Linked DNA regions of Congzhengia minquanensis. The protein of the gene in region 1 interacts with the protein of each later gene in a pairwise test. Links are inferred from orthologs where the notes say so. Each region holds a gene or a part of one and is shown in the gene's direction. Other genes may lie near its edges. The genes, in order: dnaX and H8698_RS04750.

What was found.
Region 2: the proteins of dnaX (region 1) and H8698_RS04750 interact in binary tests that used the Escherichia coli proteins (3 or more experiments, as listed by UniProt). The link is inferred for Congzhengia minquanensis from one-to-one orthologs.

The regions. Positions count from the first base shown.
Region 1 is NZ_JACRSU010000004.1:84,887-91,748, forward strand. Bases 2,300-5,180 are described here. They hold dnaX (DNA polymerase III subunit gamma/tau), read left to right. Parts: upstream 2,300-2,785; coding sequence 2,786-4,576; downstream 4,577-5,180. Other genes in these bases: H8698_RS10655 (VOC family protein), read left to right, coding at 2,300-2,550; H8698_RS10670 (YbaB/EbfC family nucleoid-associated protein), read left to right, coding at 4,598-4,942; H8698_RS10675 (MGDG synthase family glycosyltransferase), read left to right, coding at 4,964-5,180. Also shown: H8698_RS10640 (sulfide/dihydroorotate dehydrogenase-like FAD/NAD-binding protein), read left to right, coding at 1-170; gltA (NADPH-dependent glutamate synthase), read left to right, coding at 173-1,570; aac(6') (aminoglycoside 6'-N-acetyltransferase), read left to right, coding at 1,622-2,059; more of H8698_RS10655, read left to right, coding at 2,131-2,299; more of H8698_RS10675, read left to right, coding at 5,181-6,088; H8698_RS10680 (cyclic-di-AMP receptor), read left to right, coding at 6,167-6,496; H8698_RS10685 (DNA polymerase III subunit), read left to right, coding at 6,499-6,862. UniProt on the Escherichia coli protein: Part of the beta sliding clamp loading complex, which hydrolyzes ATP to load the beta clamp onto primed DNA to form the DNA replication pre-initiation complex.
Region 2 is NZ_JACRSU010000001.1:986,508-994,495, reverse strand. The notes cover bases 1-4,007. They hold H8698_RS04750 (DNA polymerase III subunit alpha), read left to right. Parts: upstream 1-321; coding sequence 322-3,807; downstream 3,808-4,007. Other genes in these bases: H8698_RS04745 (glycoside hydrolase family 28 protein), read left to right, coding at 3,826-4,007; trxA (thioredoxin), read right to left, coding at 1-133. In the rest of the region: more of H8698_RS04745, read left to right, coding at 4,008-5,079; H8698_RS04740 (DMT family transporter), read left to right, coding at 5,102-6,028; H8698_RS04735 (SGNH/GDSL hydrolase family protein), read left to right, coding at 6,018-6,695; H8698_RS04730 (GNAT family N-acetyltransferase), read right to left, coding at 6,752-7,360; H8698_RS04725 (helix-turn-helix domain-containing protein), read left to right, coding at 7,457-7,672; H8698_RS04720 (putative ABC transporter permease), read right to left, coding at 7,721-7,988. UniProt on the Escherichia coli protein: DNA polymerase III is a complex, multichain enzyme responsible for most of the replicative synthesis in bacteria. This DNA polymerase also exhibits 3' to 5' exonuclease activity. The alpha chain is the DNA polymerase catalytic subunit.

The DNA.
Region 1 (6,862 bases):
GCAGGCTGTCTGTCGGCGGGGAAATGAAATTTGCCTGTGTGGATGGTCCGGATTTTGACGGACACCTGGTGGACTTTGACGAGGCAATGGAGCGCGCCTCCATGTATAAAGACTTTGAAAAGCACGCATATGACGCCGAATGCAACCTGTTTCAGAAGGAGGTAAAATAAACATGCCGAACATGTCGCCGAAGAAAAACGAGATGCCAACCCAGGCACCGGACGTTAGAAATAAAAATTTTAAAGAAGTGGCGCTGGGATATATGCCGGAAACAGCAATAGACGAAGCAAAACGCTGCTTAAACTGTAAGCACAAGCCCTGTGTTGCCGGCTGCCCGGTGAAAATTCATATTCCTGCATTCATTGAAAAAATGGCCCAGGGAGATTTCGAAGGGGCATATGAGATTATTGCCCAATCCAGCTCATTGCCTGCAGTTTGCGGGCGCGTTTGTCCCCAGGAAACCCAGTGTGAGCAAAAGTGCGTTCGCGGTATTAAAGGCGAGCCTGTGGCCATTGGACGATTAGAGCGGTTTGCGGCAGATTACCACAACGCAAACTGTAAAACTGCGCCCCAAAAGCCGGAAAGCAACGGGCATAAGGTTGCGGTTATCGGTTCCGGCCCGTCTGGCCTTACCTGCGCCGGAGATTTGGCAAAGGCAGGCTATGAGGTTACGGTGTTTGAAGCACTGCATTTGGCCGGCGGTGTTTTGGTTTACGGAATTCCGGAATTCCGTCTGCCGAAGGCAATTGTGCAAAAGGAAATCGACACCTTAAAAGAGCTTGGCGTAACGGTTGAAACCAATGTGGTTATAGGAAAATCTACCTCAATTGACGAGCTGATGGAAAGCGGCTTCGAGGCGGTGTTCATTGGTTCTGGCGCGGGCCTTCCCCGGTTTATGGGAATTCCCGGCGAGAACTTAAAGGGCGTTTATTCCGCCAATGAGTTTTTAACCCGCGTTAATTTAATGAAGGCTTATAAAGACGAACCTTCCACACCGATTATGCACGCAAGCAAGGTTGCGGTTGTGGGCGGCGGCAACGTTGCAATGGACGCCGCGCGGTGCGCCAAACGGCTTGGGGCAAAGGATGTATATATTGTATATCGGCGCTCCATGGAAGAGCTGCCTGCAAGAGCGGAAGAGGTTGAGCACGCGCAGGAGGAAGGCATTATCTTTAAACTGCTGACCAACCCCACAGAAATTCTTCCCGATGAAAATAGGTTTGTGGGCGGCATGAAATGCGTTGAAATGGAACTGGGCGAACCCGATGCCTCCGGCCGACGCAGACCAGTGGTGAAAGAGGGGTCTGAATTTGTGCTGGATGTAGACTGCGTAATTATGTCTATCGGCACGTCGCCCAACCCGCTGATTAAATCCACTACGGAGGGTTTGGCCGTTCACAAATGGGGCGGCATTATTGCCGACGAGGAAACGGGTAAAACCTCCCGCGAGGGGGTTTATGCCGGCGGCGATGCGGTAACAGGCGCGGCAACGGTGATTTTGGCAATGGGCGCGGGAAAAGATGCGGCAAAAGCCATCGACGAATATATTCAGTCGAAAAACAAGGAATAAAAAAATTCGGGCGCGGGTTTCCGCGCCCGTTTTTGCTTAGGAGGACGGAACATGGATTTTAGAAAGGCAGGGCCGGAGGACATCACAGAACTTGCGCGCCTGGCATCTGCATTGTGGAACAGCCACACCACAGAGGAACTGGAGAAAGAATTGAGCGAGATTTTAAATTCCGGAGAAGCTGCTGTTTTTGTGGCCGCCGGGCAGGGTCCCCTTTTGGGGTTTGCCCAGTGCCAGCTGCGGCATGACTATGTGGAGGGCACATCATTTTCGCCGGTGGGATATTTAGAGGGCGTTTATGTGGAGGACGCCTGCCGCGGGATGGGCGTTGCCAGAACACTGCTTGAAATGTGCGAAAACTGGGCAAGGCAGCGGGGATGCAAAGAGTTTGCCAGCGACTGTGAACTTGATAACAATGGCAGTTTTCAATTTCACATCCATTCGGGCTTCCGCGAAGCAAACAGAATTATCTGCTTTACAAAACAACTGTAACCTGCCTTGACTTTGCGTGTGGTGTTTGTTATACTAAGGAAAACACTTCTTTATTTGAAAGGCGGATATTTATGGCGAACGGCAAAATTGCAGGCTGCGGGTTTCACCATGTGGCACTGCAAACATCAAGTTTTGAAAGATCGTTGACGTTTTACATTGAGGGGCTGGGCTTTCAGCTCCGCACCAAATGGACGTCCGGCACAGGAAAGCAGCTGGCGTTAATTGATATTGGAGACGGAAACTATTTTGAGTTGTTTTCAGACGGCGAAGCAGGAGAAGAATCTGAGCCGAAGGCGGGCAGCTTTTTCCACCTGGCACTTCGCGTAAACGACACCCGCGCTGCGTTTGAACGTGCGGTTGAGCATGGAGGGATTCCTCACGTGGAACCGAAAGACGCGGTTTTAGGTGAGCACGGCGAAATCACTGCCTCTCTGTCCTTTGTCAAGGGGCCGGACGGCGAACAGATTGAATTTTTCCAGGAAAACGCTTAAATTCGGGAATTTGAAAAAAACAGTTGAATAGTTTTTAAAATTATGATATAATATAAACCTAAGGAATGAGAAATCATTCCTGCCGCAGGCTTTTCAGCACTGCGGAAATCAATTTTGCGTTCAGCGCGTAAGCGTTGTCTGCCGGGACCCGCACAACTTGAGCCCGCGAACCTCGTCAGGTGGGGAACCAAGCAGCGATAAGCGGTGCCTTGGGTGTGTTGCGGATTCTCCCGGCGTGAACGCAGATTTAAAAAAGTGTATGATGTTACACAAAGCGGCAGGCTTTGTGCCAATAAAACCGCGCAGAATTGACGCGGCTTTTTTCAGTTTAGAAGCAAATTTGTTTTGCGGAGGTGGGCGTGTGGCATATCAGGCCATATACAGACGGTGGCGGCCGACAGTGTTTGACGATGTTGTGGGTCAGGAGCATATTACAAAAACCTTGAAAAACCAGATTATGAACAACTCCACAGCGCACGCATACCTTTTTTGCGGAACCAGGGGAACAGGAAAAACCTCCACAGCTAAAATTCTGGCAAGGGCGGTGAACTGTTTAAACCCGAAAGACGGAAATCCCTGCAACGAATGCAGTGTTTGCCGCGGCCTGCTGGACGAGTCTATTTTAGACGTAACTGAACTCGACGGCGCTTCGAAAAACAAGGTGGAAAACATCCGCGATATTATTGACGACGTGATGTTCCTTCCCTCTGTGGCGCGTAAAAAGGTCTATATTATTGACGAGGTGCACATGGTGACGCAGCAGGCCTTTAACGCCCTCTTAAAAACGCTGGAGGAGCCGCCGGAGCATGTGATGTTCATTCTTGCCACCACAGAATTAAACAAGGTGCCCATTACAGTGCTTTCCAGATGCCAGCAGTTTGAGTTTCGCCGGATTACGAATAAAGACATATCCGGGCGGATGGAGAAAATTTTAGCCGCAGACGGCTATGAGGCAGAAGGCGCGGCCCTTTCCTTAATTGCTGAGCTGGGAGACGGATCCATGCGCGATTCTTTAAGCGTTTTAGACAAGTGCGTCGGCGCGTCAGACGGCAAGCTTGCCTATGACGACGTGGTAAAGATTGTGGGAATTGCAGACAATGATGCGCTTTATTCCCTGTCTGTGTGCATTGCATCAGGGGACACAAAGGCGGCCCTTGAAAAGATTGATGAAGTGATTGAAAAGGGCAAGGAGCTGGGCCTGTTTGCAGAACGGCTGATGAAATATCTGCGGGACGTTCTAGTGGTAAAAATTACAGGAAACGCCGAGGAGTTTCTAAACACATCGGCGGAAAATAGAAACAAAATAGAAGAGCTGACCGAGCAGTTTTCAAAAGAGCGGCTGATTCGCGCAATCGACCTTTTGTGTGCGGCTTCGGCCCAAGCCAGATATTCCGGCTTTCCGCGCACCCTTTATGAGATGGCGCTGGTGAAAATGTGTGAACCGGAAATGGAGGAAACGGAAGAGGCCCTGTTAGACAGGATTTCTGTTTTAGAACAGAAGGTGAAAGAAGGCGTTATTCCAATTTCGGCCGCGCCTGCTGACGGCGGCCCACGCCAGGCGGCCGATGCGCCGCCATGGGATACGCAAGAAGATTTAAAAGTGAACCAAAGGGCAGACACGGCTTTGCCGGTGAAAAAGGAAAAAGCAAAACCGGCAGAGGAACACACAGACCAACCAGCCGCTCCGGCGGCAGGGGGAACAGATGCAGCTTCCCGCTGGCCGGAAATTATGAATTATGTAAAATCTCACGGCGGCATGCCGATTTTTCCGCACCTGGCATTGGTTCAGGCCAAAATGGTAAACGGAAAGCTGTGTGTTGTGTTTGGCGATAATGCGCTGGTGTCGAAAAGCGTAATTTCAAAGCCGGCAAATGTGAAACTGATTGAAGAAGCGGCGAAAAGCGTTACGGGGGAGGACATTCCTGTTGCCTGCGTAACGTCCCGTGAAATCGGAATTGAGGGCGACGACCCGCTGAAAAAGCTGGAAGAATTGAGTAAAACTCATTCAGAAATAGAATTTATTTAAAACAATTTGGAGGAATTTTTCATGGCACAGGGAAATAAATTTACAGGCGGCGGAAATCATAAAATGAACACCGTTATCAAACAGGCTCAGATGATGCAGGAAGAAATGAACCGCGTGCAGGAGGAGCTGGAGGAAAAAACTATTGAAACCGCAGCCGGAGGCGGCAAGGTAAAAGTGGTTATGAAGGGAACAAAGGAAATTACGTCCCTGAAAATAGACCCGGAAATCGTAGATCCGGAAGATACGGAAATGTTAGAAGATTTGGTTACAGTGGCGGTGAACGACGCGATCCGCCAGATAGAGGAAATGATGGAGGAAGGAATGAACTCCATAACCGGCGGGATGAATATCCCCGGTTTATTTTAATTTAAGGCGTGTGAGGCAAAAATGAAAATACTTTTTCTATCCGTTCCGACAGGCGGCGGCCACCACCAGGCCGCAAAAGCAATGGAAAGCTATTTTGCAGGCCGCAACGATGTGGAGTGCAGAATGTTAGACATAGCGGAAAACGTAAATAGTACCCTGGCGGAAGCGGTCTCGAAAGGGTACATTCTTTCCACCACCATTACGCCGAAAATTTATGGGTCGCTGTATGACCTTTTAGACATGAGAACAAGCCCCCAGGGAGAGGTGTCTAAAACAATTAAATTTTTGTCTACGGCGTTCCGGAAAAAGCTGTATGCTTATATTGAGGCGTTCCGGCCGGATGTGATTGTGAGTACCCATCTTTTTGCTACCATCACAATAAACAGGATTGCAACACACCACCCCATAACGGCAAAGCTGATTTCAATTGTAACGGATTTTACCATACATCCTATGTGGGAGCAGGCAAAATCGGATTATTATATTACCGCGTCGGAACTTTTGTCCTACCAGGCAATTAAAAAGTGGGGCGCCGTTGAAAACGTTTTGCCTTTAGGAATTCCCATCAGCCCGAAGTTTTCAAAAAAGGTGCCGCCGGCAGAAGCAAGAAAAGCGCTTGGCATTGCTGACAAGTTCACAGTGCTTGTTATGATGGGCTCTATGGGTTATGGCACCCACACCCTCGACATGCTGAAAAAGCTGGATAGTTTAGAAGAAGATTTTCAAATTCTTGTGGTTTGCGGAAGCAACGACAAACTTAAAGCCAAGGTCGACAAAATGAAGCGCCGGAAGGATATTCTTACCTATGGTTTTGTGAACAATGTGGACGTTTTGATGGACGCCTGCAACTGTATTATTACAAAACCGGGCGGGCTTTCCACTTCCGAAGCGCTGGCCAAACGGCTGCCGATTTTAATGCTCGACCCCATTCCGGGTCAGGAGAACAGAAACAAGGAGTTTATGCTAAACAACGGCATTGCGCTAAATTTAAGCGAAACATTTGGCGCAGATGAAGCGGTTTACCAGCTCATTCATTATCCGTTTAAGGCAATGCGCCTTTCAGAAAATACACAGCATTTTGCAAAACCGCATGCCGCCCGGGACTTAGGGGAGTTTATGCTTGAAATTTGCAGCAGTGAAGAATGAAACTTGCATTTTTGTTTGGTTTTTAACATAAGGATATTTCAGATGATTTTTATCAAATAAAATAAAGGAGGAGTTGTAATGAAACTTGTATTTGCAATTGTGAGCAACGACGACGGCAACACCGTAATGAGGGAACTGAACAAAGCAGGGTTTTCAGTAACAAAAATGGCGTCTACAGGCGGATTTCTGCGGGCCGGCAACACAACGCTTTTGGTGGGGACAGACGAGGAAAAAATACAGTCTGTGATTGATGTCATCTCCAAATACAGCGCAAAAAGGAAACAGGTTGTGTTCTCGCCCGAACCGTATATCGGCGGAGCAGCTGGCTACACCTCTTTCCCCGCAGAAATTGAAGTGGGCGGCGCAACAATTTTTGTTGTAGATGTGGAAAGGTTTGAAAAAGTCTGATTATGGGTTTCGACGAGCTTTACGGCAATGAACCGGTGAAAAAAAGCCTGAAAAAAACACTGGAAACCGGGCATGTTTCAAATTCTTACGTGTTTGAAGGCATGGCCGGCGTGGGCAAACGGCTTTGTGCAGATCTTTTTGCCCAGGCGCTGGTCTGCGAGGGGGAATTCCCGAAAGACCGGCCCTGCGGCACTTGCCCCGCCTGTGTGAAGGCCAGGTCAAGAAACCACCCTGACATTATCCGTCTTGAGCAGGCGGCACAAAAAGCGTCTATTGGGGTGGACGATGTCAGGGAACAGATTTTAAGCGAGGTTTTTTTAAAACCCTATCTTGCAAGCCGCAGGGTGTTTATCATTGGCGACGGCG
Region 2 (7,988 bases), on another replicon or contig:
ACAGCTCCTCAATCAGCGGGCCAACCATTTTGCACGGGCCGCACCAGGATGCCCAGAAGTCCACCAGAACCGGAACGTCGGAGGATAATACCTCAGCGTCGAAATTTTCTTTTGTCAAATGAATTGCCGCCATAAAGCACACTTCCTTTTTTTAGTTTGCACATAACATGCTCAATATAGTTTGCCTATTTATACTATAATATTATACAGGCATGCAGGAAAAAAGTCAAATGCTAAACGATAAAAATATTGAGAAAAATGTTGATTTTCTTACGGAATCAATGTACAATAGATGTAAGATTTATATAAAAGGAGAGAATTATGAGCTTTGTTCATTTGCACACCCATACGGAATATAGCTTTTTAGACGGCGCCTGCAGAATCGGGCCGCTGGTTAAAAGAGCCAAAGAACTGAATATGAACGCCTTGACAATTACAGACCACGGGGACATGTGCGGCGTAATTGAGTTTTATAAAGAGGCGAAAGCAGCCGGAATAAAACCGTTAATCGGCTGTGAGGTGTATGTGGCGGCGAAGGACAGGAACATAAAGTCTCACGATAACGGCAACACCACCCACCACCTTGTGCTGATTGCAAAAAACATGACGGGATACCGCAATTTAATTAAAGTCGTTTCCGCCGGGTTCATAGACGGGTTTTATTATAAACCCCGGGTGGATTTTTCTGTTTTAAAACAGCACGCAGAGGGGCTGATTTGCCTTTCTGCCTGTCTGGCCGGGGAAATTCCCCAGGCCATTGTGAACGGAGATGAGGAACGGGCAAAGAAGCTGATCGCACAGTACAGCAGCCTTTACGGAAAAGAAAATTTCTTTTTGGAAATTCAAAATCACGGAATTGCCGACCAGCGCCGCGTGAACGCATTTTTAATTCCTTACGCCCAGGAAGCCGGCATTGGGCTGGTTGCCACCAACGACGTGCACTACATAGAAAAAAAGGATGCAAAATATCAGGATTTGCTCATGTGCATTCAAACCAACCGCAAGGTGGCGGAAACCGACCGAATGGCCTTTGAGACCGACGAGTTTTATTTAAAGAGCGAAGAGGAAATGAACGCTTTGTTCGGCCAGGTTCCGGGCGCGCTTTCTAACACACAGAAAATTGCGGACATGTGTGATTTGGAATTTGAATTCGGCGTGCTGAAGCTGCCAAAGTTTGCGGTGCCAAACAGCGGCGATGCGTTTGACTATTTAAAATCCCTCTGCTATGAAGGGCTTCACAAACGATACGGCGAAAAAGCAAATGAGGTGAAGGAACGCCTTGATTTCGAGCTTGAAGTGATCCGCAGCATGGGCTATGTGGACTATTTTTTAATCGTTTGGGATTTTATTAAATTTGCCAAAGACAGAAAAATTCCCGTGGGGCCGGGCAGAGGCTCCGCCGCCGGCAGTGTGGTGAGCTATTGCCTGAATATTACCAACATCGACCCCATTCGGTTCGGACTGATTTTTGAACGGTTCTTGAATCCGGAACGCATCAGCATGCCGGACATTGACATTGACTTCTGCAACGAAGACCGGCAGCAGGTAATTGACTATGTTGTTGAAAAATATGGCAGGGACTGCGTTTCTCAAATCATCACGTTTAACAAAATGAAGGCCAAAAACGCCATTCGCGACGTTGGGCGCGTGCTGGATATCTCCTACAGTGACACGGACGCAATTGCGAAAATGATTCCCTTTGACCTGCACATGACCATAGACAAGGCGTTAAAGCTCAATCCGGAGCTGAAGGCAAAATATGACGGCGACGCAACCGTTCATGAGCTGATTGACGACGCAATGGCCTTAGAGGGTTTAATCCGCAACGCGGGCACCCACGCGGCAGGCGTGGTGATTTCGCAAAAGCCCCTGACGGAATATGTGCCTCTGCAAAAAAATGATGATGTGTTAATCACGCAGTTTCCGAAAGACACCGTGGAGGAGCTTGGGCTTTTAAAAATGGACTTTCTGGGGCTGCGGAATTTAGGAATTATTAAAGACGCTCTGAACATTATTCAGGATTCCACCGGCGAGGAAATTAACATTGACGACATTAATTTAAACGAAGACGGCGTTTATAAAATGATTTCCCGGGGAGAAACAGAGGGGGTTTTCCAGCTGGAAAGCCCGGGCATGAAACAGTTTATTAAAGAAATGCGGCCGGAAAACATAGAGGATATTGTCGCCGCCATTTCTCTTTACCGCCCCGGCCCCATGGACCAGATTCCGCGGTATATTACAAACAAAATTCACCCTGAAAACGTGCAATATAAACACCCTGCGTTAGAGCCAATTTTAAACGTCACCTACGGGTGCATGGTTTATCAGGAGCAGGTTATGGAAATTGTGCGGAAATTAGGCGGCTATTCTCTGGCCCGGGCAGATTTGGTGCGCCGCGCCATGAGCAAGAAAAAAGCCGATGTGATGAACGAAGAACGCAAAAACTTTATTTACGGCAAGGAAAATGAAGACGGCTCAGTTCAGATTGAAGGCTGCCTGCGGCGTGGCGTGGACGAGGCAACCGCAAACGCGATTTTTGACGAAATGATGGACTTTGCCAACTATGCCTTTAACAAATCCCACGCCGCGGCCTATGCGTTTGTGGTTTACCAGACCGCATATCTAAAATATTTCTATCCCGCCCAGTATATGGCGGCGCTGCTTTCTTCGGTGCTGGATTCGCCGGACAAGGTAAACGGCTATTCCGCGGAGGCGGCGCGGATGGGCATTAAAATTCTGCCGCCGGACATTAACAAAAGCGCCGCAGGGTTCACCGTTGCCGACGGGGATATCCGGTTCGGGCTGGCGGTGATTAAAAACGTAGGCGTTGGCTGTGTTGAGGCGATTGTGGAGGAGCGCAGAAGCAGCGGGGCATATTTAAGCTACCGCGATTTTGCAAAGCGAACCCTTTCGCTGAACGTTACGAAGCGCGTGCATGAGTATTTAATCAAGGCCGGCGCGTTCGACGCCCTGGGCGAAAAACGCTCCTGTCTGCTAAAGGATTTTGAAGGTATTATCGATTCGTTTGCCGACGACTTTAAGCGGAACATTTCCGGTCAGATGTCCCTCTGGGGGGACGAAGAAGAAACCGCCGACGCTTTTTCCACAGACATTGCAGAGTTTTCTCAAAAGGAACTGTTAAAGCTGGAAAAAGAGAGCATTGGCTACTACATTTCCGGCCACCCCTTAAACGAGTTTGCAGACGAAATTGCGGACATTTCAACGCTGTCTTTTTCTGAATTGCAGCGGGGAAGCACCCCGGACGGAGAGGACGTGGCGGCGGTTTTTGAAGAAAACCGGAACGTTACAGACGGCGCAAAAGTGAAAATCTGCGCTTTAGCCACCGGAGTGAAAACAAAGATAACAAAAAATAACAAGATGATGGCGTTCGTCACCGCTGAGGATTTAACCGGCCAGGCGGAAATTTTGGTGTTTCCCAACGTGTATGAGCGGTGCAAACAATATTTAACCGAGGATGCTCCCATTGTTATCAGCGGCAGGCTGTCTTTCCGGGAGGACGAGGAGCCAAAAATTCTCTGCGACGCCATTTCTCCCTTAGAGCACGGCATGAAGCCTCCGGCAGGCGAGCAAAAGCTCTTTATGAAATTTGAGCTGGGGAAGGACTTTTTAATCGACCGGGCAAAAGCCATTTTGGCGGAGCACACAGGAGACGTGCCTGCATATATTTTTGTGGAGGAAAAAAATATGACGGCCCTGGCCCCAAAAAGCCTTTGGTGCAGCGGGGGAGACGATGTAATTGGCGCGCTAAAGCGCCTGCTTGGAGAAAAAAACGTTATTTTAAAATAGAGGAGACGAAACACAACAATGAACATTACACCTGAAAATATGACGACAAAACGGTTTCAAGAGGCGGTTGACAGCGCCGCAAAGAGCGGGACGGAACTTACGGTTGAACCGGGAGCTTATGTGCTGGGAACCATTTTTTTGCGGGACAATTTAAAACTGAATTTAAAAAGAGGAGCTTATCTTTTCGGCACGGCAGATTTCAGCGAATATTCCTCTGACGTGGATTTGTTTACCGACGCGGTGGACAACCTGCGGGGCAAAAGTTTAATTTATGCCGAAAATGTGACAAACGTAAAAATTTATGGCGGCGGCGTGATTTCCGGCAGGGGCGGCATTTTTAACCAGGAACACCCCAACCATTTGGAGCGTCCTTTTTTGGTGCGGCTCATTGGCTGTAAGAACATTGCGTTAGACGGAATTGAACTTCGCGATTCCGCGGCATGGAACCTGCATTTGATGGACTGTGAGGACGTAACGGTTACAAACGTTACCATTAAAAGCCGCGTGAATGAAAACAACGACGCCATTGACATTGACGCATGCAGAAGGTGCGTCATCTCGGGCTGCAGCCTAGACACCGGCGACGATGCAATTTGCCTGAAAGCCACGGTAGACAGGCCGTGCCGTGATATTACGGTGAAAAACTGTGTCATTACTAGCAACTGGGCGGCAATCAAAATCGGCACAGAGTCGGTGGGCGATTTTGAGAACATCACCATTTCCGACTGTTTTGTTTACGACTGCAACGGCTGCGGCATTAAGATTGTTCCTGTTGACGGCGGAAACGCGAAAAACGTCACCATTCAAAATATTACGTTTTTAAACACCACCGGGCCGATTTTCATTGCCAACGGCGAGCGCCTGCGGGTTTACCATGAAGGGCATGAGCGAAAGGAACCGGGTGTGATTGAAAACCTTTTGATTTCTGACATTCACGGCGACGCGGTGAACGCAATCGGCACAACCTACAAAGGCGAGGCCTGGGGAAACGCGAAAAGCTGCATTGTGGTTTCGGGAACGGAAACCGCGCGCCTTAAAAACATTGTAATCCGCAATGTGGACATGCAAATGGCAGGCGGGGAGGCCATGGCGCCTGTGGGCAAAGTTCCTGAAATGGGCGTGCGCTATCCTGAATTTCATAACTTCGGCGTGCTGCCCGCCTGGGGAATTTATGTGCGCCATGCAGACGGCTTTCGTGCGGAAAACGTGAACCTGACGCTGAAAAGTAAGGATGTTCGGCCGATGTGTGTTACAGAAGATATAAAAGAATAAATTGTGAATTTGGAGGAGTAAAATGTCAACGAAAATGCGCGGTAATTTTCTTTTGGCAATTACCGCATTGGTTTGGGGAATTTCGTTTGTGTCCCAAAGCATAGGGATGGATTATATTGGCGCAAACACCTTTAACGGAATTCGAACGCTGTTAGGCGGCCTGGTTCTTTTGCCCGTGATTTTGATAACAGACGCAGGGAAAAAGAAAAAGGGAACGTATAAAAAGTGCAATTTTAAAAAGCTGCTGCTTTACGGCGCTGTTTGCGGCGTGCTGCTGTGCGTAGCTTCCACGCTGCAGTCGCTGGGACTTAAAGAAACAACGGCGGGAAAAAGCGGGTTCATCACGGCGCTTTATATTATTTTTGTTTCCGTCATGGGTATTTTTGCCGGAAGGAAGCTGAACCTGAAAATAGTGTCCGGCGTGCTTCTGGCGGTTTTGGGAATGTATTTTTTGTGCCTGTTTGGAGCGGAAATCAATTTTTGCTTCGGCGACTTTTTAACCTTTTTGTGCGCCATTGTGTTTTCGTTCCATATTTTAGTCATTGACAGGGTTGCGCCGAAAACCGACGGGGTTAAGCTTGCCTGCACGCAGTTTTTTGTTTGCGGACTGTTAAACTGCATTGCAATGTTTCTCTTTGAAAGCCCTGATTGGGCCTTAATTAAGCAGTGCATCGGCGCGATTTTATATTCGGGAATTATGTCCTGCGGTGTGGCCTACACCCTGCAGATTGTGGGGCAAAAATATACAGACCCCACGTCTGCCTCCATGCTGATGAGCTTAGAGTCGGTGTTTGCGGTGCTCTCCGGCTGGATTCTTTTGGGCGAGCGCATGAACGTGCCGCAGATTTTTGGCTGCACGCTGATGTTTGCCGCCATTGTGCTGGTTCAGCTTCCTGAAAGGGCGGCTGTTTTGAAAAATAATAAGGAGATGGCAGAAAATGATATTTGACGCAAAAGACAGGGTTTTGTTTATCGGCGACTCTGTTTCAGACTTCGGAAGAGCGCGCCCTGTGGGCGAGGGCCTGCACGACGGCGTGGGAACAGGGTTTATCCGCGTAATCAGCAATTTCATCAATGGCTATTACCCGGAAAGAAACATCAGAATTACGAACATGGGCATTTCGGGCAACAATGTTTTGGATTTAGACGACCGGTGGCAGTCTGACGTTTTAGATTTGGAGCCGGATTGGGTGAACATCTTAATTGGGATTAACGACGTGTGGCGGCAGTTCGACACGCCGGACTGCTGCGCCAAAGGCTGCATTACGCCTGAAATTTATGAAAGAACCTACCGGGAGCTTTTAGACAGAACCGTTCCCTATGTGAAAGGCGTTACGCTGATGACGCCCTATTACATGGAACCGTTAAAAGAGGACATGATGCGAAAACGCATGGATGAATATGTGGCGGCAGTAAAACGCATAGCAAAGGATTATGGATTTATCTGCATTGATTTGCAGAGGGTGTTTGACGAATATTTAAAGGTGCGCCATTCCAGCTACCTCACCTGGGACCGGGTACACCCCAACGGCACAGGCGCCACGCTGATTGCAATGGAATTTTTAAAAGAAGTTGGGTTCGACTTTTCACGCCTCAGCCGCGCCCTTTCACAGTAACATAAAACCAGGCCGGAAAGCATTTGCTTTCCGGCCTGGTTTTATATCATCAAATTTTAACAAGTTTTGATATATATGGCGCTGCCGTCATGTTCTGCGATACATTTCATACCGTTTTTCAGATAAAAATTTCTTGCTCTTCCGTTATCTTTGTTGACAGATAATGTGTAGCTTTTTATTTTGTTTTCTATTAATTTTTTTTCAAAATTTTGAAGCAATGCTTCTGACACGCCGTATTCTTTTCCTCTATAATCATTTAAAATACAAATAGACAGCAAATCCGCTGTGTTTGCATGTTCCGCTGTCGTATGTTTATTTTTGGGTTTGAAAACAGTGGAGATTTTTTTTAAACACCGTGATATTGCTGCTCTATCTAATTTTAAGCACAGAAAGAAAAGTTTTTTTGCTAAAGCGGCTTTATTTTTTTGTTCAAAATGATTTTTGGCCTGACTACCGCTGTAATATCCCATACAAAAACCAATTATTTTATCATTTTTAAAATCCTTTGCAACCACAAATAAATTATCTTCTTTCAAAAACTGTTTGTAATAGTTTTCAAGCAGCGTTTCACCCAAAGAACTGAGAAAATAACTTTCAAAGCATTTTAAGTGAACCTGAACAATTTCGGGAATTTCGGCTTCACACGCATCTTTATATAGAAACATTTCTTTTTCCTTTCCGAATAATAAAATTAAAATATACCAATTTGGGATAATATTGATTATACCAAATTGGTATAATCATGTCAAGAGGATGTGTGTATGAGATTAAAAGAATTAAGAAAACAAAAAAATATAACGCAGCTAAAACTTGCAATGGATTTAAATATGAACCAAAATACCATCTCCCGTTATGAAAACGGCGAACGCGAGGCGGGCTATCGGGAATTGATTCTGATTGCCGATTATTTTCATGTTTCATTGGACTATCTCCTCGAAAGAAGTGATGATCCGACATTTTATTCTGAACAAACATAAATAAAACTGCGTTGCTCCCGGAATTTCCGGGAGCAACGCAGTTTCATTTTACGCCATCCATTTGCAAATTCCGTTACACAGCGCAGTTATTGGAACACACAACAAAAACCAAAGTACAAAAAACGGCAGACAAATCTGCCCGAAAAAGTTCAGTGGAATGTTTGAATAGTCCCACACGTTCCAGTTCAGCAAAACGTTTACCACCGTGCCGAACATCAGCTCCACACAGGTGATAATCAGTGCGCCGAAGAAGCATTTTGCGAAAAGCGGCATATTTTTTTCATCTTCACATAGTTTGTAATATATCGTGAAACAA